2 regions of the Robiginitalea sp. genome follow, and region 2 is predicted to be linked to the other one. Evidence: riboswitches for the same ligand, from Rfam matches in the RefSeq annotation. Region 2 holds a riboswitch; the other holds the start of a gene.
The links. Region 2 has a riboswitch for S-adenosylmethionine ahead of thrA (bifunctional aspartate kinase/homoserine dehydrogenase I). Riboswitches for the same ligand answer to the same signal wherever they lie in the genome.

Region 1 (11,921 bases), on a different contig from region 2:
TCATTGGCGTTGTAGTTATATTTAATGTTTCCGTTTACCGAATTGAATATCTCTTTCTTGCTGGGAATCCCACCATTATAATTCGTTCTCCACCATTCGGCATAGTATAAGGTAACGTCCCTCGGATCTAATGTTTGTGGTGAGGAATACCTCAGTTCCTTTAAAAGTGAGTTCTGCTCCTCATCAGTTATAGAATACCTCCAAAGAGGACGGCCATCATGTTTTGCTAAACCTCGATTGTGTAATATAGAAAGAAACCCACCTGTTTTCATAAAGCTTACGCTAGTTGAAATTGTAGAAATTTTGTGGCATAAAGATCTAAGGAACTATGCAGTGGTGCCACATAGCTCCTAAAAAGCATTCGCATTGTCCATTTTCAAAGTGTCTAATGATCAATCATTGATATTACTACCCATCCCAGCAAGTTCTTTGGATGTTAATCTGGCTTTAAAAGGAAACACCTTCATTTCAATTCTGAGTTCGTTTTTAGACACTTCAATAATTCGCACCCCTTTCATTTTTACATTAACCCGGTCGAGTAGTACGCAGATTATGTCCAAGAGATTTTTATTTGGCAGCGAATCGAGCAGAAAAAGCTTTTTGTCGACTAAGAAAACATGGTGTTTATAGCTTAAGGTCTTGTCGTTCCCTATTGCAGAATAGTCGATTTTCCGTTTATCCAATTGACTGCGTAGGGCTGCTAGGTACGCTGAACGCGCAATCCCCCAGCCGCCGTTACCTATTTGCCGATTAAATTTAGAAATGAGCTCCCGGTCGCTTATGGATTCCAACGAGGCAGAAAATTCGAGGAAGAGTTCTTGAACCTTTGTCATAACCCAATTTTTATCGGGGTATCACAGGTTGGTTTCAGCCACACATAACAACCTTCCCTTGTAACTTCGGATTCGAGCCAGTCACAATTTTCTGTGCCAGGCAGTATTCGGCCGGAATAGAGGTAGTCATAGGGGACATCCTGAATCAGGACAAAATCCTGCAGTTCCTTCATCCCGAGGGGAAGAAGCAATTGTTCAATCTGTTTTTTCAATTCGGGCGGCGGCCAACACATTTCGTGTTGAAGGAATAATTCCTTGTTTTGCACTCCCCAAAACGGCTGATGGATTACGTTGTAGATCCGAAATGCATTGTGATGTTCTAGGATACTTTGAATTCGAAGCACAAGTGTTGTAAACCTCACCTTGAGTTTTTTGCTCGTTTCAATCGTTATCATGTCTCTTTGTTGATAAATACTCCACAGAAACGACTGGCAAGGGGGTGTTTTTTTGACGATCGTCCGCATTCTGAACCACCGTGGCTTTTATGCTCGGTTGGTACGCGCCTTAGCGTTCCTGATGCCTTCATATTATTAGAGGGAATATACAAAATTCGTCTTATGGTTTTGGTTTAATCCAATTACGACTCATCCTGATTCAAAGATTAAACGCGAATTCAAAGAATCATTTAATCTATTTCATAGGTTGTAGTTTCACACCAACCCCATATCCTTCGCCAGGGCCACCAGATGGGTGGTGTTGCGGGCCATAAAGTAGTCCTTCAGGCGGTTGATGCGTTTTTCGATGCTGCTTAGGGAAGCAGGGGTAATCCCCCGGGTTTGGAAGTGCTTTGAAATTTCCTGTTGGGAGAAACCGTCGGCGAGTTCCCTGAGGAGTTCCAGGTCAAAGTCGTCGATTTCCAGGGTGGGGGACGTGTGGATGGACTGCATGATGTCCTGAGACACATACAGCGTGCCGGCAGCCACCTCTTTGATGGCTTCCACCATTTCCCGGGAACTGTTCCGGCCCTTGAGCACGTACCCGTCTACCTTGAGGTCCGTAATGAATTCCTTGAGTTTAAAGGGGCGGTCTTCGATGGAGTAGATAATCGTCTTCAGGTTGGGCTGTTTGGCGCGGACCTCCCGGATGAGGTCTTCCCCGCTTTGGATCTTTCCCTCCTGCCCGTTGGATTTAAAGGACAGGTCCGTGATCAGCAGGTCGTAGGGCTCCTTGTCCAGCAGCGCCTTGGTGATCTTCAGGCTCGCCTTGTCGCAAAACTTGGCGTGGTCAATGTCGAAGTCAAAAGCTTCCCCAAGGGTCTTGGTAAGCCCAATGTTGATGGAATCGATATCCTCTACTACCAGTACTTTTTTAAACATAGCTGCAAGCACTATTAAACGGGAAGGGTCAGTAAAATCACCACCCCCTGTGGAACGCTTGTCTCAAAAGTAATCCTTCCGCCCAGCGCCTCAATACGGTTTCCCGTATTCGCCAGGCCGCCCTGTCGTAAGGGCGCTTCTTCCGGGAAGCCCACCCCGTTATCCTTGTAGCGGATGGTCAGGCTTTTCTTCTCCTGCCGGAATTCCAGCAGCACCAGCGTGGCCCCGCTGTGCTTTTTCATGTTCACCAGGATTTCCTGCAGGGCGCGGTAGATATTCACCTGTTTGTCTGGCGAAATGGCCTCCCAGGGAATCGATTCAAACCCCTGGGTGATGATGCGCACCGTCTCGGACGAGTAGATCTCGATAAGCGAGCTGAGCACGGTTTTGAATTTCGGACCCGTTGGAATCTCGGCGCTGTCCCGGGAAATCTCCCGGGATTTTTGGTAGAGCTGGTCCAGGCGGTTTACAAAATCCTGGAGCTCCTCCCGGTTTTTCCGGGGGAAGGCCACGGCCGCATTCAACAGGTTAAAGATGTCGTTGGCCAGTTCGTCGTGGACCTTTTTGGAGATGCGGCTTTCGGTGGCGTACACCGCCTGGATCTCCCGTTTGCGGTGGCGCAGCCGCAGGTAGCGATAGATAAAAAGCCCGGAGATCAACAGGAGCCCCACAAAACTCAGGAGCAACAGGTTCCGGTTTTGCGACCGCTCCAACTGCAGGGAATTTTCACTGGCCTCCCGCCGGGCAATCAGGTAGTTTCGCAGGTTTTTCTCCGATTCATAGCGGACCTTCGCAAATTGGTCCTTTGTCTGCCGCCGCACCTGCTGCAGGCTGTCCGAGAGGCGGGTATAGGCGCGGGCATAGCCGGCCGGGTTCGGAACCACGTCAATGAGCAGCGCCAGGCTGGTAAGCCGGTCGTTCGGGTTTTCCAGTTCCCGGGCGATATGGTAGGCCGCCTGCGCCATCTCCCGGGCCCGGGCCGGGCTCCGCTCCCGGTAGAATTCCCCCAGGTGCAGGTAGCTGCTAAGGACCCCCTGGGTGTACGCGAGTTTTTGCCGGATATTCAGGGCCGTTTGCAGGTTTTCCTCGGCCCCGGGCAGATTAAGCCTTCCCTGGATATGCCCCAGCTGGTCGATGATCCGGGCGCGGAGCCGGGCGTTTTCGGGATCGTTTAACAGGCTGTCCCCGGCGAGCTCACGGCTCAGGGCCCGGGCTGCCTGAAGGGAATCCATATGGGTAAGCACCACGGCCACATTGTGGCGGATGTTCAGGGCTGCCTCCCCGTCTGGTTGCAGTTCCAGGCTTTTCTCATACCAGGCAAGCGCCTCCGGGTAGTTGCGCAATTCCTTGGTGGCTATGGCCAGGGCATTGTAGAGCCCGGCCACATAGTTCCGGATTTCCGGACTGCCCATTATCTGGGGGCTGTTCTCGATATATTCCAACCCCTCCACCGCAATGGTCTCAGCTTCCGAATAATTCCCCAGGGCATTCAACAAATTTGCCAGGTTCAGGCTTTTGCGCCCCACCTGGATGCTGTCACCCAGTGCTTTGTATTGTTCTACGGCCTGATAATTATGCTCCAGCGAGCGGGAAGGCTCCTCTGCCAGCCGGTAGTAAAAACCCAGGCGGTAGTGGGCGTCGGCAATCCGGGTGGTATCGCCCAGGGCTTGGGTAAGGGTGAGGTTCTCATTTAAGTAGCGCAAGGCGGAATCCAGCTGGTTTTCCCGACGGAACAGGGCTGCGCGATGCTGGAATAAAACGGACCGGGCCGTATCCGGCAACCCCGCCGAACCCCGGAGCAATTTGCCGTTGGCCGCGAGTTTTTCCGCTGTGCCCAACTCGTCCGAATCGTAGCGCTCCAGATAGCGGCTCCACAAGGAATCAGACCCGATGCCATCATCTTCGGACGCATCCGTCCCGGGCTGGCAACCCACCAGCCAGAGACCCAGCAGGATCATAAAAAAGGGGAACAAAACGAAGGTTCGTTTCATTCCCCTAAGATAAAAGGAATTGAGTGGACGCTACGGATTAGTTGTCGCCATCATCCGGATCGTCATTCACCTCGCCGTCATCGTCACCTCCGTTGGCCTGCTCATAGAGCGTGTCATCCCCTGCATAGGAGTTGTCGGAACAGGCAAAGAAAAAGCTGCTGGATAACAGCATGGCCAGGATAAAAACTACTTTTTTCATCTTGATTGAATTTTGAAATTGGACATAGGCCGGTCACCTCAGCTCGTGGCTGAATTTTTGGCCCTTAAGGGAGGGAAGTGTGGAGGGGCGAGGCAGGTGGGCAGGTACTTCCCTTCTCCCTGCTCAGAGCTGCCAGGCCGAACTCCGAAGACAAATCAAGGGTATAGGGGGTGGAAAGGGTGGAAGGAGAATGGAAGGTTTATGGAAAGTAGTTTCCATAGGATTTCCAGGGATTTTGTAGCTTTATTCCGACTTGGAAATCAACCAACTATGCACGCTGAGCTGCTGAAACAAGCTTTCGACCAGGCGCAAAGAGATACCGGATCCGAAAAGGTTCTACGGCGCGCCCAATTTCTTTCAGATACCATTGAGGAGCGCACCAAACAGCCCTATGGGGAACGCAGTTTGCGGAACTACTTCAACGAGGTGCAACAAGGGAGCGATGATTTTGAATTGCCCGCCCATGTGGTGGACGGCCTGGCGGGTTATCTGGGATATGATACATACCGTGATTTTTTAAACTCCCTTGAAGGGGGTAGCCCACTTACAATTAATAGACCGCGCAGGAATACGCGTGTTTGGTATTACCTGGCAGGTGTAGGTGTCATCGCCTTGGTATTATGGGTGCTTTTTGAAAACCCATTCCAGACCAAAATGATGATTTGGGTGGAAGATCATTACGAGGTGGTACCCATGGACCTGGAGACCTATAAGTTATCGGACCTTAAAAAGATCAACCAGGATCGGCTGGATCATTTTCGAAAAGTGGAGCCGGATTGTTCCTATGAATTCTTTGATGGGAATAAGTTGGAGCTGTTGTGGTATGGCAGGAACCCGGATGGGGAGTTGGAATACTTTACGGACTTGGGCCGGCACCCGGAGACTGGCAAGACCCTGGACCCCATTACCGAATACATGATCAAAAAATACATCTGCCCCACCTATCCGAATAACTAGCCGTTTACGGGTTTCCGGAAGCTAATTTTCTCATTTTCTTGTAATTTAACTGCTAGGTAAATGCAGTGGAACCATGAGAAAGTTTTTTGCAGGCGTCGTAGTGGGAGCCGGCCTCCTTTTAATATCCGGTGGGAGTGACGATTTTGGGGACGTCTATATCTGCAAGGGGCCTCAAAGCAAACGCTACCACCTGAAGGCCTCGTGCCACGGGCTTTCACGCTGCTCCACCCAGACCTACAAGGTGACAATCGAAGAAGCCAGGGAACTGGGAAGGACCCTATGTGGGTATGAGGACTAATTAGCGCTCACGCCAATTCCACGGCGCCACCGGATGCGTATCGGCCCATAAGCCTATCCGTCGTTTTCGAGCCTTATCTTCCATAGATTGCAGCCGAGCGTCTTTGGAATATTTTTTGTAATGCCAGGCGTATCCATTCTTAAGTAGCTCTTCATTCAGGCATTTGCGGCCATAGTACACCATAGCGATATAGCGCCGGTACCGATCCTTACTCTGAATTCGCACCTCCACTTCCTTTCCGAATATAGCATCCGAAACAAACTCCTTGGCCCGAGCAGAATAGGCCTGTTTCCGCTCCGGACAATCGATACTCGCCAGGCGCACCTTGATGGTGGTAGAATCCTTTTTCAGCAAGGTGAAGGTGTCGCCGTCGGTGATGCCGACGACTGTGCCTGTTAGCTGTTCTTGTTGAGCGTTAGCATGGTTTATTCCTGTGAAACCTACCACTGCAAGATGCAAGCAGACCAGAAATAAATTTTTTTTAATTGACAGAGAATTGAGATGAAAGGTCTTCATTCAACAGGAAATTACCAGTACGAAGGTAACGTGCTAATCAGCATATTGAAAGCTTACGGTTACATTGGCTGAGCTTCCTTCTTGGGGAGATAAAGCGACAACAGATGCAGAAACGGGATAATCTCCATCATAGTTGTAGTCGACATTTACAGTATGAACGATATCACCCGCTTCGTTTTTATAAACCAATTGTGATGGATTGTTCAATGGGAAAAGTAATCGTGCCCGGATTAACTCTTCGGGTTGCGATGGCATACTAAAATTTAATTGAATGCGATCCAGCAGATCGATTAAACCCGCAGAGGCCAGTGTATAGTAGTAAGGATTTGGTTGATTGTCATAAGAAATTTCTAGCGTAAATTGTTCTTGAACTACCGTGTTCAAATCGTAGTCATATACGTTTTCTAAAAATGACAGAATTCGCGGATTTCCATTGTTGTCATATTCCTCTACTTGTCCCGTGTTAAAGGCATCATAAGGAGATGCATATAACTCTTCCACTGCAATACTTCCATAGGAATCTGCCAAGCTGCTCAGTTGGTCATTATCGTAAAGAAGCACAGCTGTTTCTTCCCCATCGGTAAAAGAAGTAAGCCTGTCTTTACTGTCATAAGTAAACAAGAAATATTTGTTGTCGTCTGGAGATTCAGCAGATAGTACAGTTATAGATTGAAGCCGCCGGTCCTCAACATTTCCATTTACTGCTTCGAATTCGTCCGAGACGGAATCGCTACAGCCCAATAACAATAAAAACACTGAATACAGGGTAATTGAAGTTCTTCTCATTACTAAAAATTTGTAGGTTTTATACAGTAAGACAAAGGAACAGCTTGTAGCTTAAGCCTCCTTACGGAAACCCTCACTGGAAGATTTCATGAAAGGAGGTGGAATCGCTTTTTTGGCTACTCCATTTTTGCTATCATCTTGAGTTTCATCTCTTTTTGATGCCGTACCAACCGATCGTAATCAGAGTCGGATTCGAAGGATTTACTGATCAGCACAAACAATTCTATCGACAAGAAAAACAGGAAGATGCACCCCCACACTACTCCGGCAATCCAATTCGATAAAATGATTTTGAATAGAATGGTGATTTCGTCTAGTAGGCCGGTCTTCTCACTGAGTTCTTTCTCAGTCTGGGTGCGGATGTTGACGATTTCATCTTCTTTTGCCATGCGCATTCTGCGATGTTCTTGGATTTGCCCATCGAGTATGGGAATTTGGGCGCCTATCGGATTTGAAATTAAATGAGTCTTGTAGTCCTTGAGTTGAACTTTTACGTCTCTTAACTGACCTGTACTATCTTCTTCTTTTACCAATTGTTCTCTAGTTTCTACTAGTACTGAACGTATTTGTGGTTTTTCCGAAAATTCCTGTTGGGTTCTGGCCAATTCATTTTCTTTAACAGCTATGAGGCTATCAAGATCAAAAATTTGTTGTTGGATAATGCGCGTTCTTGCGGGAACTACTTTATCAACCTGGGTTTGGATCTCTTCAATTTTGATTTTCTCAACATCTTCTTTAAAAACAATTTGATCGATAATTACGGATCCAATAACAGCCATCACGATTGCGATAAGGCCTCGAAATAACTTCGGCCAAATGCTTTGGGAGATATTTAAAATGATTTGTCTTTCAATTTGAATCACTACCACGACCATAATAATTGCAACAATGATCGAAACTACATCATCCGCTTTCAAGTAGCGCTTGGCAAACGAAAAACCGATAAATGCCCAAAGAATACTAATGATCAAGATTGCCGAGAGGTATTTTTTGACCGATTTTGCACTCGCCTCACTGGAATTCTTTAGCAGGTAATAATTATAACCCGTTAAAAAACACCCCAATTTTAACCACCAGTCTTTCATTGCTTTATTTTAAAATTTGGGATTGTGTAATGGCTACCAATCCTTTGTGAAAGCCACGTGTATACGAGAGTTCGGCTCGTTTGCTTAGACCAGTGTTGTTCTGAACCCCCGCTTCTATTTCGCGAATTTTTTCCTGGTGTTTCTGAACGGTTTCTTTGCGTGATTTTAGTTCCTCCACCAGGTCTACCAACCCGGATCGGGAACGCGTATCAATATGATAATCCAGATTTGCGATAAAGTTTTCATAGAAGGCATAGGCCCGTTCAATGAGAATTTTAAGATCCATATAGATCAATTCCACATTGTCTTTTTTGTAAGACTCCTCGGCATTTGTCAGCGCATCGTTATACCCGCGGGTTTCGTAATCTTGCTGCAAGTAGGAATAGATAGCATCCAGGTTAACTTCACCGGTTCCATTCATATGGATTTTGACAGATTCGGAAGGCTCAGATTCCTCTACAAACAAGTCTTTGGGGACGGTGATGGATTCCTCCCCATTGGCGCTTGTGGAGTGACCATTTTTTCGAAAAAATGAAAATAATCCCATAGCTATTTTATGTATTTGGTTGGTACTTTATACTGGCGATGGCCGGTCTGATGACACCTCTTACATAAGGTGATTAACAATTCATCCTTGTATTCCCAGGGATTTAGGAAGCTGTTTAGGCTTTGCGAAAAGTGGTATTGCCGATGGTGTACCTGCAAGGTCTCCGTACCCTGACAATTCACACAGCGGTTCTGATCCCGATCCAGAATATGTTGCCTTTTGGATTTCCACCTCGGGTCGAACAAGGTGGCTCCATACGTGCCGTGGGTGTTGGTTTCATCAATGTCTTCGTGCTCGAAATTGCGTTTCATTGCGACTGCAAGAATTTTGCAGTGAAATTAATTCAGGGAGAAGTGGGTTCATTACGGGAAACCGCATTGTACATAATTGATCATTTAAGATATTCAGGGTCAATTGCCTTACCCTGTTGTGGGGCCAAGGCGTATGACAACTTATTTTAAATGTTCTTGACTTTATAAATGAAAATGCCAATGTGAGCTAGAGTTGGGTACACACAACTGCCTTCATTGTAATTTAATGGAACCGTGATATGGATGAATTTCTTCGAGATTATACTTCTGACTTAATAAATGCTCTTGAAAATGTGAAGCAAAATGGCCCTAAGAAATATGTTTCTTATGTATTTGACTGCTCGTTTTTTCGCAAATATGAAATGGAGGATATACGAGATTCAAGAGAACACGATCATTATCAAATGTTACTGAGGCCTATCTCTGGTCCAACACTATACTGGTTTGAGATTTTAGACAATTTTGATACGGAGTTGATCAGATTGACTATTAAGGAATATCGAAATCGTAGGTTAAAATCAGTGCCAGCCATTAAAAAAACATATGATAGTAGTTCAAGTGTACTATATGTAGGAAAGGTGAAAAGGTACTTTTGGAATCGAGTAATACAACATTTGGGATATTACAGTAATCATCGCACCCAAGGACTACAGATTTATCATTGGGCTCGAGAATTCGATTTAAAGTTAAAGTTACATGTGTATGAGTTTGAGCATGAAATGTCAAATCTTATGGGGCCCTTAGAATATAGATTAGCCAGAGAGCTTAAGCCAATCATCGGTAAACACACCTAATGAATATCGAAAAAGTTTTACTAAATCATCAGAAATACAAAGAAGCCTCCAAGGCGGATATTTTGGTTCCACATGAACCTGGAATTTATTGTTTTAGACTAAGGAATATAGAGGCTTTACCGTCCCCATATAAAGAATATCTGAAAATACGAAAGCACAACTTATTTTACATTGGAATTGCCACTAAAAATTTGAATCGCAGGATGTTGAATCAAGAACTAAGAGCAAAGGGACATGGAACTTTTTTCAGAAGCTTAGGTGCCGTACTAGGTTATAGACCTAAGCGAGGCTCATTGATTCATAAATTAAATAAACGCAACTATAAATTCGAGCCGGAAGATGAATTAAGAATTATGGAGTGGGTTAATGATAATTTGCTAGTTCATTGGGTTGTTCATAACTCTGATTTAAATGATTTGGAGACATCCCTTATTAGGAAGTATAAACCCTTATTAAACTTGTCTAAAAACCCACTTGCCTTGGCTGAATTGAAAGCAGTAAGATCAGAATGTGTTAGAATAGCAAACGATAAAGTTGAATAAAGGCATTTTAATATTTTACAGTTTATTTTTTTAAATTCTCTCCACCCTTCAAACTCCATCACACCCCCACAAAAGTAATTCCACCAGTTGGCCGCTCCAATCACCCCGTTATGCTGACGGTTGATTTCCTTCGCATTGAACCACAAAAGCCAGAATAAACACCCAACCAAAGGACACGCTCTGATATTTTTTAAGATTTTACAAGTACTCCGCCCCTTAAATCCCTAATTTTGAGAGGTTCCCCAAATGCTGCCTGGCCTCTGTACTTTTGGAGCCATTAGCAGCAGATTAGGGAGGCCACTTTCTGAGCCATTATTTAATTTTATGGCCAACCAATCGCGCAATTCTATGACTCAAAGCACTTGTAATGTGATCACCGGAACGGGATCGTATATCCCGCCGGGGAAAGTCCGGAACGAAGATTTCCTGGAGCACACCTTTGTGGATCCGGAGGGGAAGAAGCTTGCGAAGGCCAACCGGGAAATCATCGATAAGTTTTTGGAGATCACCACCATTGGGGAAAGGCGGTATGTAGCCGACGACCTGAAGACCTCGGACATCGCTTTTCGGGCGGCGGAGGCGGCGCTGGAGGCGGCCGGTACGGATCGGGAAGCATTGGATTACATCATCGTGGCCCACAACTTTGGGGATGTCACCTCCCGCGGCGGGCATTCGGACATGGTCCCCAGCCTGGCGGCGCGGGTCAAACATAAACTCGGGATCAAAAACCCGGACACGGTGGCCTATGACATGATTTTTGGTTGTCCGGGCTGGCTGGAAAGCCTCATCCAGGCCCATTATTACCTGAGCTCCGGCGATGCGAAGCGCGCCCTGGTGATCGGGGCCGATACGCTCTCGAGGATTTCTGACCCCCACGACCGGGACAGCCTCATCTACTCAGACGGGGCGGGAGCGGTGATCCTGGAGGCCAAACTCTGCGAGAAGCCCCAGGGGGTCCTGGCGCACAAAACCCGTTCGGATACCCTGACCCATTCCGGGATGTTATACATGGGCCCCTCGTATCAGTGTGGCGGCAAGGACAGCGGCAAGGACAGCGACAAGGACAGTAGCAAGGACGGCGGCAAGGATGTAAGCAAGGAAGGCGAGGCCCTGTATCTCAAGATGCACGGCCGGAAGCTCTACCAGTATGCACTGGAAACCGTCCCCGGCGCCATCCGGGCCTGCCTGGAGAAAAGCGGTGTCGCTATCGATGAGGTCAAGAAAATCCTGATCCACCAGGCAAACGGAAAAATGGACGACGCCATTCTCGAGCGGTTGTACGAAAGCTACGGCATGGATACCCCGCCGGAAGGGGTGATGCCCATGACCATCTCCTGGCTCGGGAATTCCTCTGTCGCCACCATTCCCACCTTATTGGACCTCCTGCTAAAGGGACACCTGGAATTTCATGAATTAAATGCTGGAGACGTCGTCATCTTCGCCTCCGTGGGGGCCGGGATGAATGTCAATGCGATGGTGTACCGAATGTGACGCGGAGGGTTTCCGGCTGATTGGAACCGGGCGTATACCACCTTACGGCAATTCCACCACGTCGCCCCGTACGGGAGTCCGCTCCCCAAACTCCATCGGCACCCCTACGAGCGTAGAATCCGCCTGGTAACGGGACGCCTGAAAATGCAGGTGGGGCTCCTGGGAAAATCCGGAATTGCCCACGCGGCCCAACAGGTCGCCGGTTAAAACGCGTTGGCCGGGCGCAACCGCCACGCTATTCTGCTGCAGGTGCAC
Region 2 (11,921 bases):
GGGGCCGTTTACCTGCCGCTGGCACTGGCCGGTGCCGGAATCGTCATGTCCATTATCGGGACCTTCTTTGTCCGTGTGAAGGACGGCGGTTCCCCGCACAAGGCCCTGAACATCGGGGAATTCGGATCGGCAGCCCTGATGCTGGTGGTTTCCTATTTCCTGATTGGCGCCATGCTTCCGGAAACATGGACTGAAGGCGGTCGGGAGTTTACTTCCATGGGCGTCTTTTTGGCGACAATCGCCGGCCTGGTGGCCGGTTTGCTGGTCGGGAAGGTCACCGAATACTACACGGGAACCGGGACCAAGCCGGTGAACGCCATCGTGCGGCAGTCCGAGACCGGGTCCGCCACGAATATCATCGCCGGCCTGGGCGTGGGGATGATGTCCACGGCTATCCCGATTTTACTGATCGCTGCCGCAATCCTGGTATCCCACTACTTTGCCGGGCTTTACGGGATTGCCATCGCAGCCGTTGGGATGCTGGCGAACACCGGGATCCAGTTGGCCGTTGACGCATATGGCCCGATTTCCGATAATGCCGGGGGGATTGCCGAAATGGCTGAACTGCCCGGGGAAGTGCGGGAGCGCACCGACAAACTGGACGCCGTGGGGAATACCACAGCTGCCATTGGGAAAGGATTTGCGATTGCTTCTGCCGCCCTTACGGCCCTGGCCCTTTTTGCCGCGTTCATGAAAACGGCAAAAGTGACGGCGATCGACGTTTCCCAGCCGGATATCATGGCCGGTCTCCTGGTGGGCGCCATGCTGCCCTTTGTGTTCTCGGCCCTGTCGATGAATGCCGTGGGGCGTGCCGCCATGTCGATGATCGAAGAGGTCCGCCGGCAGTTCCGGGATATCCCCGAGTTGAAGGCCGCCCTTGCCGTCATGCGCAAGTACGATGCGGATATCTCCAAGGCCTCTGCGGCCGACCGGAAGATATTTGACGAAGCCGACGGAAAGGCGGAATACGAGAAATGCGTGGAAATTTCTACCAAGGCCTCTATTAAAGAGATGGTACTTCCCGGGCTGCTGGCCATTGCTGTACCTGTCGCGATTGGCTTTATCGGGGGTGCGGAAATGCTCGGAGGCCTGCTTGCAGGGGTTACTTCCGCAGGCGTATTGATGGCCATCTTCCAATCCAATGCCGGGGGTGCCTGGGACAATGCCAAAAAGATGATCGAAGAGCAGGGCCGCAAAGGCACGGATGCCCACAAGGCAGCCGTGGTTGGGGATACCGTCGGGGATCCGTTCAAGGATACCTCGGGACCCTCCCTGAACATCCTGTTGAAGCTGATCTCTGTGGTGGCGCTGGTTATCGCCCCGAGTATCGCGCTGTCCTCGGACGGTCTGGCGGCTTATTCGGAAGGCAGCGAAGTCCAGAAGCAACTGCAGGTGCAGATGGATGAGAATGAGGACGGCACCGTTACGGCCTACGTGACTACCACCACCAGTGTAGACGGGGAAAAGACTGTTGAGGAGGTGACTTTCACCGGGACGGAGGAAGATGTAAAAGTCAGCCTGGAAAACTACACCGAGGCTGAAGCTTCAGTTGAAGTCCAAAAAGACGTGAAAAAAGTGAAAAAGGTGGTGGAGGAATAAAATGACCCCCCCCCCTGGGTCTTAAACCCTTTACCTGAAGAACGAACCCCGGCCGCAAGCCGGGGTTTTTTTGTGGCAGGCCCCGAATAATTCGGATCGCGTTTGCCCGTCAAGGCCGGCTGTGCTATCTTCATGGGCCATGGAGTACGAAGACCTGATCAACCTGGGCATTGCATTCGGACTGGGGATGCTCACCGGCTTGCAGCGGCAGCACGCCGACTCAAAGATGGCCGGGGTGCGTACTTTTACATTGATTGCCATGCTCGGGGTGCTGTCCGGAATGCTCAGCCGGGTGTATGACAGTCCGCTGATCATGCCGGCATTCGGCCTGGTGCTCGGGGGGTTGCTGATTACCGCGAACGTGATCAAGAACGGCCGCTCGGACACCCCGGACATCGGGCAGACCACGGAGGTGGCCGCCCTGCTGATGTTTGCCATCGGGGCCTACCTGGTCATGGGCGAACGGATGATCGCGGTGGTTACCGGGGGTGCCTTGGCAATTCTGCTCTACCTCAAGGACAAACTCCACGACTTTATCGAAGACCTGCAGGAAAAAGACCTGGCGGCCATCATGACATTTGCGGGGATTTCCCTGGTCATCCTGCCGTTGTTGCCCAACGAAACCTTCGGCCCCCTGGATGTGCTCAACCCGCGCAGCATTTGGCTGATGGTTACCCTGATTGTGGGCATCAGTGTTGTGGGATATTTTATCTACAAATTCATGGGTGCCAGGGCAGGCACCATCTCCGGGGGCATCCTGGGGGGGCTGATCAGCAGTACGGCCACTACGGTGAGTTATGCCCGGAAAACCAAGGAATCCGGCGCAGTACACATCATGGCGGCTTTTGTCATCGTGGCCGCTTCCGCGGTTGCCGTGATCCGGGTGCTGGTGGAAGTGGGGGTGGTTATCCCGCAACACCTGCCCGCAATGATCCTCCCATTGCTGGCCGAATTCCTGGTGCTCGTCGGAATCTGCGTCTGGATTTACCTGCGCATGAACCGGGACGATTCCGTGAAGTCCGTCCCGGAACCTAAAAATCCGGCCCAGTTCAAAAGCGCCCTGATATTTGGCCTGCTCTACGGCCTGATCCTGTTGGCAGTGGCATTTATCAAGCAGGAGTACGGGAACGAAGCCCTGTACGGCCTGGCGGTCATTAGCGGGCTCACGGACGTGGACGCCATTACGCTCTCCCTTTCGCAGCTCATGCGGCAGGATCGCCTGGAAATCTCCACGGGCTGGAAACTCATTTTGCTGGCATCCCTCTCCAACCTGGCTTTCAAGGGGGCCATGGCGGCCGTGCTGGGTACCCGGAAGCTGGGGCGTTGGATCGGTATCTCCTTTGGGTTGGGGATAGGGGCCGGCCTGCTGATTATCTGGCTCTGGCCGCAAAACTGGCATCTCTGATATGGGTTGGCTGGGGAGGAAAGACCCGCTGCAGATCGTGGCTTTCCAAAGCTACGGCACGAAAAACCGCCTGTATATCCGCGGACGGGCACTGGAGGATGAGACCATCGACCTGGCTCAGAAGGGGATCGTCAAACTCCTGCTGAACAGCTGGAAACGCTTTGAGACCGATGAAATCCGGCATACGCCATTGACCATCCGGCTCCCCGACGACCGCTGCTTTGAGGTGGAAACGGGTTCCGACGGGTATTACCTGCTGGACGAGCAGGTAGACGGACTCGGAGAACTGGTGAACCGGGAGGGCTGGGTACACTTTGAGATTTCGTTCCGCACCGAAAAGCTCTCCCGCCCGGTCCTGGGGGAAAACCGGTTTCCCGGGGCGCTGATGATCCCGGCCGTGGGCGCCCAATACGGGGTGATCACCGATATCGACGACACGATCCTGCACACCGGGGTAACGTCCTACCTGAAGTGGCAGGTTATTGCCAATACGCTATTCAAAGGGGTGGAAAGGCGCCTGCCGCTAAAGGGAGCCCCGGAACTCTACCACCGGCTGCACCGGGGTCGCGACGGCCAGAGTGCGAATCCCGTTTTTTATGTAAGCCACAGCCCCTGGAACCTGTATCGCTACCTGGAATTCTTCCTCAGCAATAACCGATTTCCAAAAGGTCCCATCCTCTTGCGGAGTATGGCCAGTTTCTGGAAGCGGAAGAAACAGGACGTGCCCCAGAAGCGGCACGAGATCGAGAATATTTTTAAAACCTACCCGGACATGCCGTTTATCCTGATAGGGGACAGCGGGGAGCGGGATGCGGATATCTACCTGGCCATTGCACGGCAGTTTCCGGGGCGGGTACTGGCCATCTACCTGCGCAGTGTGCGGCACACCAAAAGGATGCAGCGCGTCCGGGACCTGATTGCCGAAAACACGCATATTCCCATATTACTGGTGGACCAGTCCGAGGAGGTGATCCGCCATGGGGAGTCGATCGGCATTATTTAGAAAATGTACCCCGGCAAGCAGCGCGGCCAGCGGGAAGTTACGTCTTGCAAAACGCCCGGCGGCAAGTCCCGTCTTGCGGAACGACCAACGCGTAGTTACGCCTTGTGAAAGGGCCTGCGGGCAGATCCGGGCTCGTCGGGGGGCGGAACTAGAACAACCCGTGGATTTCCGCATCGATGCGGTTGATGACCTCCCCGAGGTGTTCCGGGTTGTCCACAAAGTTCAGTTTGTCGACATCGATAATCAGCAACTTGCCTTTTTCATAGCTGTGTACCCAGGCCTCGTAGCGTTCGTTGAGCCGGCTGAGGTAGTCGATGGAAATGGAATTTTCGTATTCCCGCCCCCGGTTGTGGATCTGGTTGACCAGGTTCGGGATGGAACTGCGCAGGTAGATCATCAGGTCCGGCGGCATCACCAGGGTTTCCATCAGTTCGAATAAACTCGTGTAATTCTGGAAATCCCGGTTGGTCATCAGCCCCATCGCATGCAGGTTCGGGGCAAAAATATGGGCGTCCTCGTAGATGGTCCGGTCCTGGATGACGTCCTTCCCGCTTTCGCGGATTCGCAGAATCTGCCGGTACCGGCTGTTGAGGAAGTAGATTTGCAGGTTGAAACTCCACCGCTCCATCTGGGTGTAAAAATCATCCAGGTAGGGGTTGTCCACCACATCTTCAAAATGCGCATCCCACTGATAGTGTTTGGAAAGCAATTTGGTTAGGGTGGTTTTCCCTGCGCCGATGTTGCCGGCAACCGCAATATGCATACGTTTGTTCTTTCGGTTGGTAACGTCTGAAAAGGGCACACAATATACGAAGTATCGCCGGACCCTGAAAGGATGGGGACGCGAATTCGGGGTGCTAAAAACCCGCTCCCGCCGGGTTTCAGATTCCGGCCAATTCATTACCTTTGCGCCATTGTTTTCCAGAGGACAGATTTGACTGATTGCAACCTCTGATCCGGAATTGTGCCGGACCACCAAAAATGCTAAAGCAGTTTGCTCCGCTCTCAGGGCGACAGCCAATGCGCTTTTTGCATCCCCGCGATCCGTCGGCTGTCTCGCATTAAAAACGCGCACATGCCCTATTTATTCACATCCGAATCCGTAAGCGAGGGACATCCCGATAAGGTCGCCGACCAGATCAGCGATGCGCTCCTCGATAATTTCCTCGCCTTTGACGCCGAGAGCAAGGTTGCCTGCGAAACCCTGGTGACCACCGGGCAGGTGGTCCTGGCCGGAGAGGTCAGGAGCCATACCTACGTAGACCTGCAACAGATTACCCGGGAGGTGATCAACGACATCGGCTACACCAAAGGCGCCTACCAGTTCAGCGGGGATTCCTGCGGGGTGATTTCCCTCATCCACGAGCAATCCCAGGAAATCAACCAGGGGGTGGACCGGGGGGATAAAAAACTTCAGGGTGCCGGGGACCAGGGCATGATGTTCGGGTATGCCACCCGGGAGACCGACAATTATATGCCCCTGGCGCTGGACATCGCCAACCGGATCCTTCAGGAGCTCGCCGCGCTTCGCCGGGAATCCGATGCGATTCCGTATCTGCGCCCGGATGCCAAGGCACAGGTAACCATCGAATACTCCGATGACGACCAGCCGCAGCGTATCGATACGATTGTCATCTCCACCCAGCACGACCCGTTTGACCCGGACGACGCCGCAATGCTGGCCCGGATCAAGAAGGACCTGCTGGAAATACTGATTCCCCGGGTAGTGGCCGGCCTGCCAGAACGGTTGCGGGGCCTGTTCGACGAGCGGATCAAATACCATATCAACCCGACGGGTAAATTTGTTATCGGCGGACCCCACGGGGATACGGGCCTCACGGGCCGTAAGATCATCGTGGATACCTACGGGGGCAAAGGTGCCCACGGAGGCGGTGCCTTCAGTGGCAAGGACCCGAGCAAGGTAGACCGAAGTGCGGCTTATGCGGCCCGCCATGCGGCCAAAAACCTGGTGGCAGCCGGGGTGGCCGACGAGATCCTCGTTCAGGTGAGCTATGCCATTGGGGTGGTGGAGCCAACCTCCATCAACGTAACGACCTACGGCACCTCCAGGGTCAATCTCACCGACGGGCAGATCGGGGCGAAAGTTGCCGAACTGTTCGATATGCGGCCCTTTGCCATTGAGGAAAGGCTGAAGCTGCGAAACCCCATCTACCTGGAGACCGCCGCCTACGGACACATGGGCAAAGAACCCCGCGTGGTTACCAAGGTGTTTGAATCCCCGTACAACGGGCGGGTGACCAAGGAGGTGGAACTCTTTACCTGGGAGAAGCTGGACGCCGTGGACGCGGTCAGGGAAGCCTTTGGCCTGTAGCCGGTGGTGTTGGCCCGGGCCAAAGGCATCGGGCTGGGACAAAAAGCTTTGCCCATTAAATTATTCGGCCCGAAATTGGGAATTTCCCTTGTGGCATCCCTATATTTGCCGAGACGTTCACATATATACTGACTCGTTATCAAGAAAGGTGGAGGGACTAGACCCAGTGAAGCCTTGGCAACCCTTCGCACAATCGAAGAAGGTGCTACATTCTAACCCGGACCGGGATCGGGGCCAGCTGGCTGCCGCGGTGCGGGGCAGATAACAACCGGGCGCTGCCCCGCTTCCATTTTCTTTTTAACGCCGACATTTAAAGCAATCCGTATTCCGGATGGGTGCCCAACGGACGCCCCGGACGGAACGGCCTTCAAATAAAACCATGGAAGCATCGCCATTGCAACATATCCAGTTAAACGCCTTTACCACCGAAAAAGGCGTTACCCAGCAGATCGAGCTGTCGTACCAGCTCTTCGGGAGGAAACTCCACACGGCCCCCGTTGTGCTGGTAAACCACGCCCTCACGGGAAATTCCAACGTCGCCGGGCCGGACGGCTGGTGGACGTCCCTGGTGGGCCCGGGCAAGTGCATCGACACGGAGACTTACACGGTACTCTGTTTTAATGTTCCCGGAAACGGCTATGACGGTTTCCTGATAGAGAATTACAAGGATTTTATCGCCGGGGACATTGCACGCATCTTCCTCCTGGGTCTGGAATACCTCGGCATCCACAAGCTCTTTGCCCTGATTGGCGGCTCCCTGGGGGGCGGGATTGCCTGGGAGATGGCAGCTCTGCGCCCGGATTTGGCAACCCACCTGATCCCGGTGGCTTCCGACTGGAAGTCGACAGACTGGCTCATCGCCAATTGCCAGATACAGGAGCAATTCCTGGTAAATTCCTCCCAACCCGTACACGATGCGCGGATGCACGCCATGCTCTGTTACCGGACCCCCGAGTCGTTTAAGCAGCGTTTTCGCCGGAGTACAAACGAGGAGTCCCGGTTGTTCAACGTCGAAAGCTGGCTGCTCCACCACGGCAAGAAGCTGCAGGAACGTTTTCAGCTGGCGGCTTACAAGCTCACCAACCAGCTCCTGAAGACCATCGATATTACAAGGGGTGGGGAAGAGGCCTTCCAGCGGCTCCAGCAAAGCGCCACGCATATCCATATCATCGGGGTGGATTCCGATTTGTTTTTTACGGCTGCCGAAAACAAGGAGACCTATAAACAGCTCGCCCAGGTCAATTCCAATGTCACCTACGGGGAAATCCATTCCGTGCACGGGCACGATGCCTTCCTGATAGAATTCGACCAGATGGAACAGCTGCTGCAGGACGTTTTCGGTGGCACCGGACAGCGTCCCCTGAAGGTGCTGAAGTTCGGCGGGAAATCCCTGGCCAACGGCGAGGGCATTGACCGCGTCCTGGATATCATTTCGGCACGCGTAGCGGAAAAGGAACGCGTAGCGGTGGTGTTGTCCGCACGGGAAAAGGCCACGGACCAGCTCGAAGAACTACTGGAACTGGCCGCGGACGGGAAGGATTACAGCGAGGCTTTCAGCCGTTTCGAAAACTATCAGCGGCACACGTTCTCCAATGTCGGTCTGGGGGATTCCTTTGAAGCAATTGCGAGGCTGCTGGAAGGGGTGCGCCTGTTGGGCGATTACAGCCCGAAGATCAAAGACCAGGTCCTGGCCCAGGGAGAGTTGCTGTCTGCCCGGCTGATAACCAAGCTGTTGATCGGCAGGGGCCTGAACGCCGTACTCGTAGATGCGCGTGAGCTGATCCGTACGGACTCGGGCTTCGGGAACGCCCAGGTACTGGACGAAGTATCCCGGGAAAACGTCAACCGCTTTTTCTCCGGGCTCCAGGCAGACACCGTGGCCGTCGTCACGGGGTTCATCGCATCCAACGCCCTGGGGGAGACCACCACGCTGGGCCGCAATGGGAGCAATTACACGGCTTCCCTGCTGGCCAACTACCTGAACGCATCCGAATTGCAGAATTACACCCATGTCAACGGAATCTACACGGCGAACCCGGACCTGGTCCCCGGCGCCCGGCGCATCGAACAGCTTTCCTATTCGGAGGCCAACGAACTGGCCAATTTCGGGGCGACGATCCTCCATGCCAAAACCATTATTCCGCTCCTGGAGAAGAATATCCCGTTGCGCATCCTAAATACCTTTGACGGGGACGGGGAGGGTACGCTGATCAGCGCCCGGTCCAGCCGGGACGGTATCCGCTCCCTTTCGGTCATCGAGCACGAGGCCCTGATCCACCTGGAGGGACGGGGGCTGCTCGGCAAGGTCGGCGTGGATGCCCGGATTTTCAAGGCGCTCGGACAGAGCGGGATCAATGTGGGGATTATCTCCCAGGGTTCCTCGGAACGGGGTATCGGTCTGGTGGTACGGGCGGATGCGGCGCAGCGCGCCAAGGCAGCGCTCGAAGCGGAGTTCGAGGAGGATTTTCGCAACCAGGACATCACCCGGATCCACATCACTTCGGACGTCTCGGTCATTTCTATCGTGGGGCAGGACCTGAGCACCTTCCACAAACCGTATAATGCGCTGATCCGCAACCAGGTGATCCCCTTGTTGTTCAACAATACAGTGACCGGCAAGAACGTCAGCCTGGTGGTCCGCAAAGCTGATACGCTCAAGGCGCTGAATGTGATGCACGGACAGATTTTCGGGATCAGCAAGAAGATCAACCTGGCGGTGTTCGGCGTGGGGACGGTTGGCAGCACGCTGATGCACCAGCTCCTCGCCTCGGCAGACAAGATCGAGGCGCGCAAAGGCATCCGCCTGAATGTCTTTGCGGTGGCCAACTCCACCCGGCTGTTGCTCGACGAGGCAGGCGTGGGAGCGGACTGGAGTTCCCGCTTGTCCAGCGCCCCGGAGGGTTACCAGCTTACGGAGCTGTTCGACTACGCCCGGTCGCACCACCTGGAGAACCTAGTTGCCGTGGACAATACGGCCAGCGAGGATTTTGTGGCCCGGTATTTCGATTTTGTGGAGAACGGGTTCGACCTGGTTTCCTCCAACAAGGTCGCCAATACGCTGGGATACGATTTCTACAGCCTCCTGAGGGAGGAGCTCGAATCCCATCAGAAGCAGTACCTGTACGAAACAAATGTCGGGGCCGGCCTGCCGCTGATCGACACCATACAGCTCCTGCATCTGTCCGGGGAGAACATTACGCGTATCCGCGGGGTGTTTTCCGGGTCGCTCAGTTATATTTTTAATACCTTTTCCCGGGGAGGAACCTCGTTTTCTGCCTGCGTTCAGGCAGCTTTGGACAAAGGATTTACCGAGCCGGACCCCCGGGAAGACCTCTCGGGCAACGATGTGGGGCGCAAACTCCTTATCCTCGCCCGCGAACTCGACCTGCAGAACGAATTCGGGGATGTATCCATCGAAAACCTGATTCCCAAAGAACTGCGGGGCGGGACCCGGGAGGAATTCCTGGAATCCCTGTCCCAACTCGATGATCACTTCGGGGCCATCCGCGACCGGCAGGAGGCGGGCCATGTACTTCGCTATGTGGGCGACCTGTCCGGCGACTTGCAGCAGGACAAGGGCAACCTGGAGGTGAAGCTGGTATCCGTGCCCGCCGACAGCCCGCTCGGCCAGGTAAAGGATGCGGATTCCCTGATAGAGATTTACACGGAATCCTACGGGAAACGACCCCTGGTGATCCAGGGGGCGGGTGCCGGTGCAGCCGTTACCGCCCGGGGCGTTTTCGGGGACATTCTTCGCATTGCCGAGAAGGGATTTGCAGATTAAAAAACACAGCGGCGCGGGAGCCCCGCCATGAAACCAAAAGAACACCAGGTCATGAAAAAGAGACATCAGCCAGAGACGGAAGCCATCCGTACGCAGATCAACCGGACGGAGTTCCTCGAACACTCCGCACCGCTTTACCTGTCTTCCAGCTTTGTATTTGAGGACGCCGAAGATATGCGGGCGTCTTTTGCCGAGGAAAAGGAGCGGACCATTTACTCCCGCTACTCAAACCCGAATACCTCCGAATGGATTGAGAAAGTTTGCAAGATGGAAGGGGCCGAAGACGGTTTTGCCTTTGCGTCCGGGATGGCCGCGGTATTTTCCACCTTTGCCGCCTTGCTCAACAGCGGCGACCACGTAGTGTCTTCCCGTTCCGTTTTCGGGTCTACCCACACGCTGTTTACGCAGGTTTTCCCCAAGTGGAATATCAGCCATTCCTACTTCCGCTACGACCGTCTGGAGGAGGCCGAGGCGCTCATCCGCCCGGAAACACGGATCCTCTATGCGGAATCGCCTACGAATCCCGGAGTGGATGTGCTGGACCTGGAGGCCCTCGGGCAACTGGCCCGTAAGCACAACCTGCTGCTTGTCATCGACAATTGTTTTGCCACGCCGTACCTCCAGCAGCCCATCCGGTTCGGGGCCGACCTGGTCATTCATTCCGGAACCAAGCTCATGGACGGTCAGGGGCGTGTGCTGGCGGGGATTACCGTGGGCAGCAGGGAACTGATAGACCGGGTATACAGGTTTTCCCGGATTACCGGCCCGGCGCTCTCACCGTTCAATGCCTGGCTCCTGTCCAAGAGCATGGAAACCCTTGCGGTACGGGTAGACCGCCATTGCGAGAATGCGCTGAAAATCGCCGAGTTCCTCTCGTCCCACCCCAAGGTGAACTGGGTGAAATACCCTTTTCTAAAGACCCACCCGCAATATGAACTGGCCAAGAAGCAAATGAAAGCAGGGGGGTGCGTAGTCGCCTTTGAGGTGCAGGGGGGGGTCGATGGCGGTAGGACATTCTTTGACCAGATCGAACTGCTTTCGCTCTCCGCCAACCTGGGGGATACCCGCAGCATCGTCACCCACCCGGCTTCCACCACCCACAGCAAACTGAGCCCGGAAGACCGCCTGGAATCCGGGATAACCGACGGGATGGTGCGAATATCCGTGGGCCTGGAACACCCGGATGATATCTGCGCCGACCTGGGGCAGGCCCTGGATGCCGTAAAATAGGGGAAGTAGGTCTATTTTGCCTATCTTGGTACTATGCTATCCAAGAAAACGAAATACGGGCTCAAGGCGCTCACCTACCTGGCTGCGCAGAAAGACAGGGAACCCGTTCAGATTGCCGAAATCGCCCGGCACGAGAATATTTCCCAGAAGTTCCTCGAAAGCATCCTCCTGACGCTTCGCAAAAACGGATTCCTGGGGTCCAAAAAGGGGAAGGGCGGAGGCTACTACCTGATCAAGGACCCGGGTGAAATCCGGATGACCAGCGTCATGCGGGTACTGGAAGGACCCATCGCCATGGTACCCTGCGTCAGCCTGAATTTTTATGAACCCTGCGACGATTGCCCGGACGAATCTGCCTGCTCGGTCCATAAGCTGATGCTCATGGTGCGCGACAGCGCCCTGGCCGTATACCGGAACCATACGCTGGCCGATTTTGTGTAGACCCGGGGAGCCGCTATGCCCGGGGTTGTCAATTTGGCAACATCCCCCCGAAAATTTTAAAAATCTATTAAAACTATAGGGTAATCATACATTTTATCAAATTTTAACGTTGAGGTTTGGAAAAGAA

Region 1: linked by a shared signal. The riboswitch ahead of AC3DKS_RS05700 (hypothetical protein) and the one ahead of thrA (bifunctional aspartate kinase/homoserine dehydrogenase I) in region 2 are both predicted to bind S-adenosylmethionine.

Annotation. Positions count from the first base shown of each region.
Region 1 covers NZ_CEXZKX010000002.1:450,349-462,269, reverse strand. The annotation lists gene AC3DKS_RS05710 (hypothetical protein) at 1-272, opposite strand, end outside; gene AC3DKS_RS05705 (hypothetical protein) at 393-833, opposite strand; gene AC3DKS_RS05700 (hypothetical protein) at 830-1,297, opposite strand; SAM-I-IV-variant riboswitch at 1,267-1,358, opposite strand; gene AC3DKS_RS05695 (response regulator) at 1,484-2,149, opposite strand; gene AC3DKS_RS05690 (tetratricopeptide repeat-containing sensor histidine kinase) at 2,164-4,140, opposite strand; gene AC3DKS_RS05685 (hypothetical protein) at 4,178-4,339, opposite strand; gene AC3DKS_RS05680 (hypothetical protein) at 4,610-5,296, shown strand; gene AC3DKS_RS05675 (hypothetical protein) at 5,370-5,594, shown strand; gene AC3DKS_RS05670 (thermonuclease family protein) at 5,595-6,110, opposite strand; gene AC3DKS_RS05665 (hypothetical protein) at 6,144-6,896, opposite strand; gene AC3DKS_RS05660 (DUF4407 domain-containing protein) at 7,013-7,981, opposite strand; gene AC3DKS_RS05655 (hypothetical protein) at 7,986-8,528, opposite strand; gene AC3DKS_RS05650 (hypothetical protein) at 9,079-9,633, shown strand; gene AC3DKS_RS05645 (GIY-YIG nuclease family protein) at 9,633-10,175, shown strand; gene AC3DKS_RS05640 (3-oxoacyl-ACP synthase III family protein) at 10,524-11,666, shown strand; gene AC3DKS_RS05635 (M23 family metallopeptidase) at 11,709-11,921, opposite strand, start outside.
Region 2 covers NZ_CEXZKX010000003.1:208,458-220,378, forward strand. The annotation lists gene AC3DKS_RS06685 (sodium-translocating pyrophosphatase) at 1-1,599, shown strand, start outside; gene AC3DKS_RS06690 (MgtC/SapB family protein) at 1,739-3,004, shown strand; gene AC3DKS_RS06695 (App1 family protein phosphatidate phosphatase) at 3,006-4,007, shown strand; gene AC3DKS_RS06700 (deoxynucleoside kinase) at 4,156-4,770, opposite strand; gene metK (methionine adenosyltransferase) at 5,083-6,339, shown strand; SAM riboswitch class I at 6,473-6,607, shown strand; gene thrA (bifunctional aspartate kinase/homoserine dehydrogenase I) at 6,719-10,123, shown strand; gene AC3DKS_RS06715 (trans-sulfuration enzyme family protein) at 10,175-11,353, shown strand; gene AC3DKS_RS06720 (RrF2 family transcriptional regulator) at 11,387-11,794, shown strand.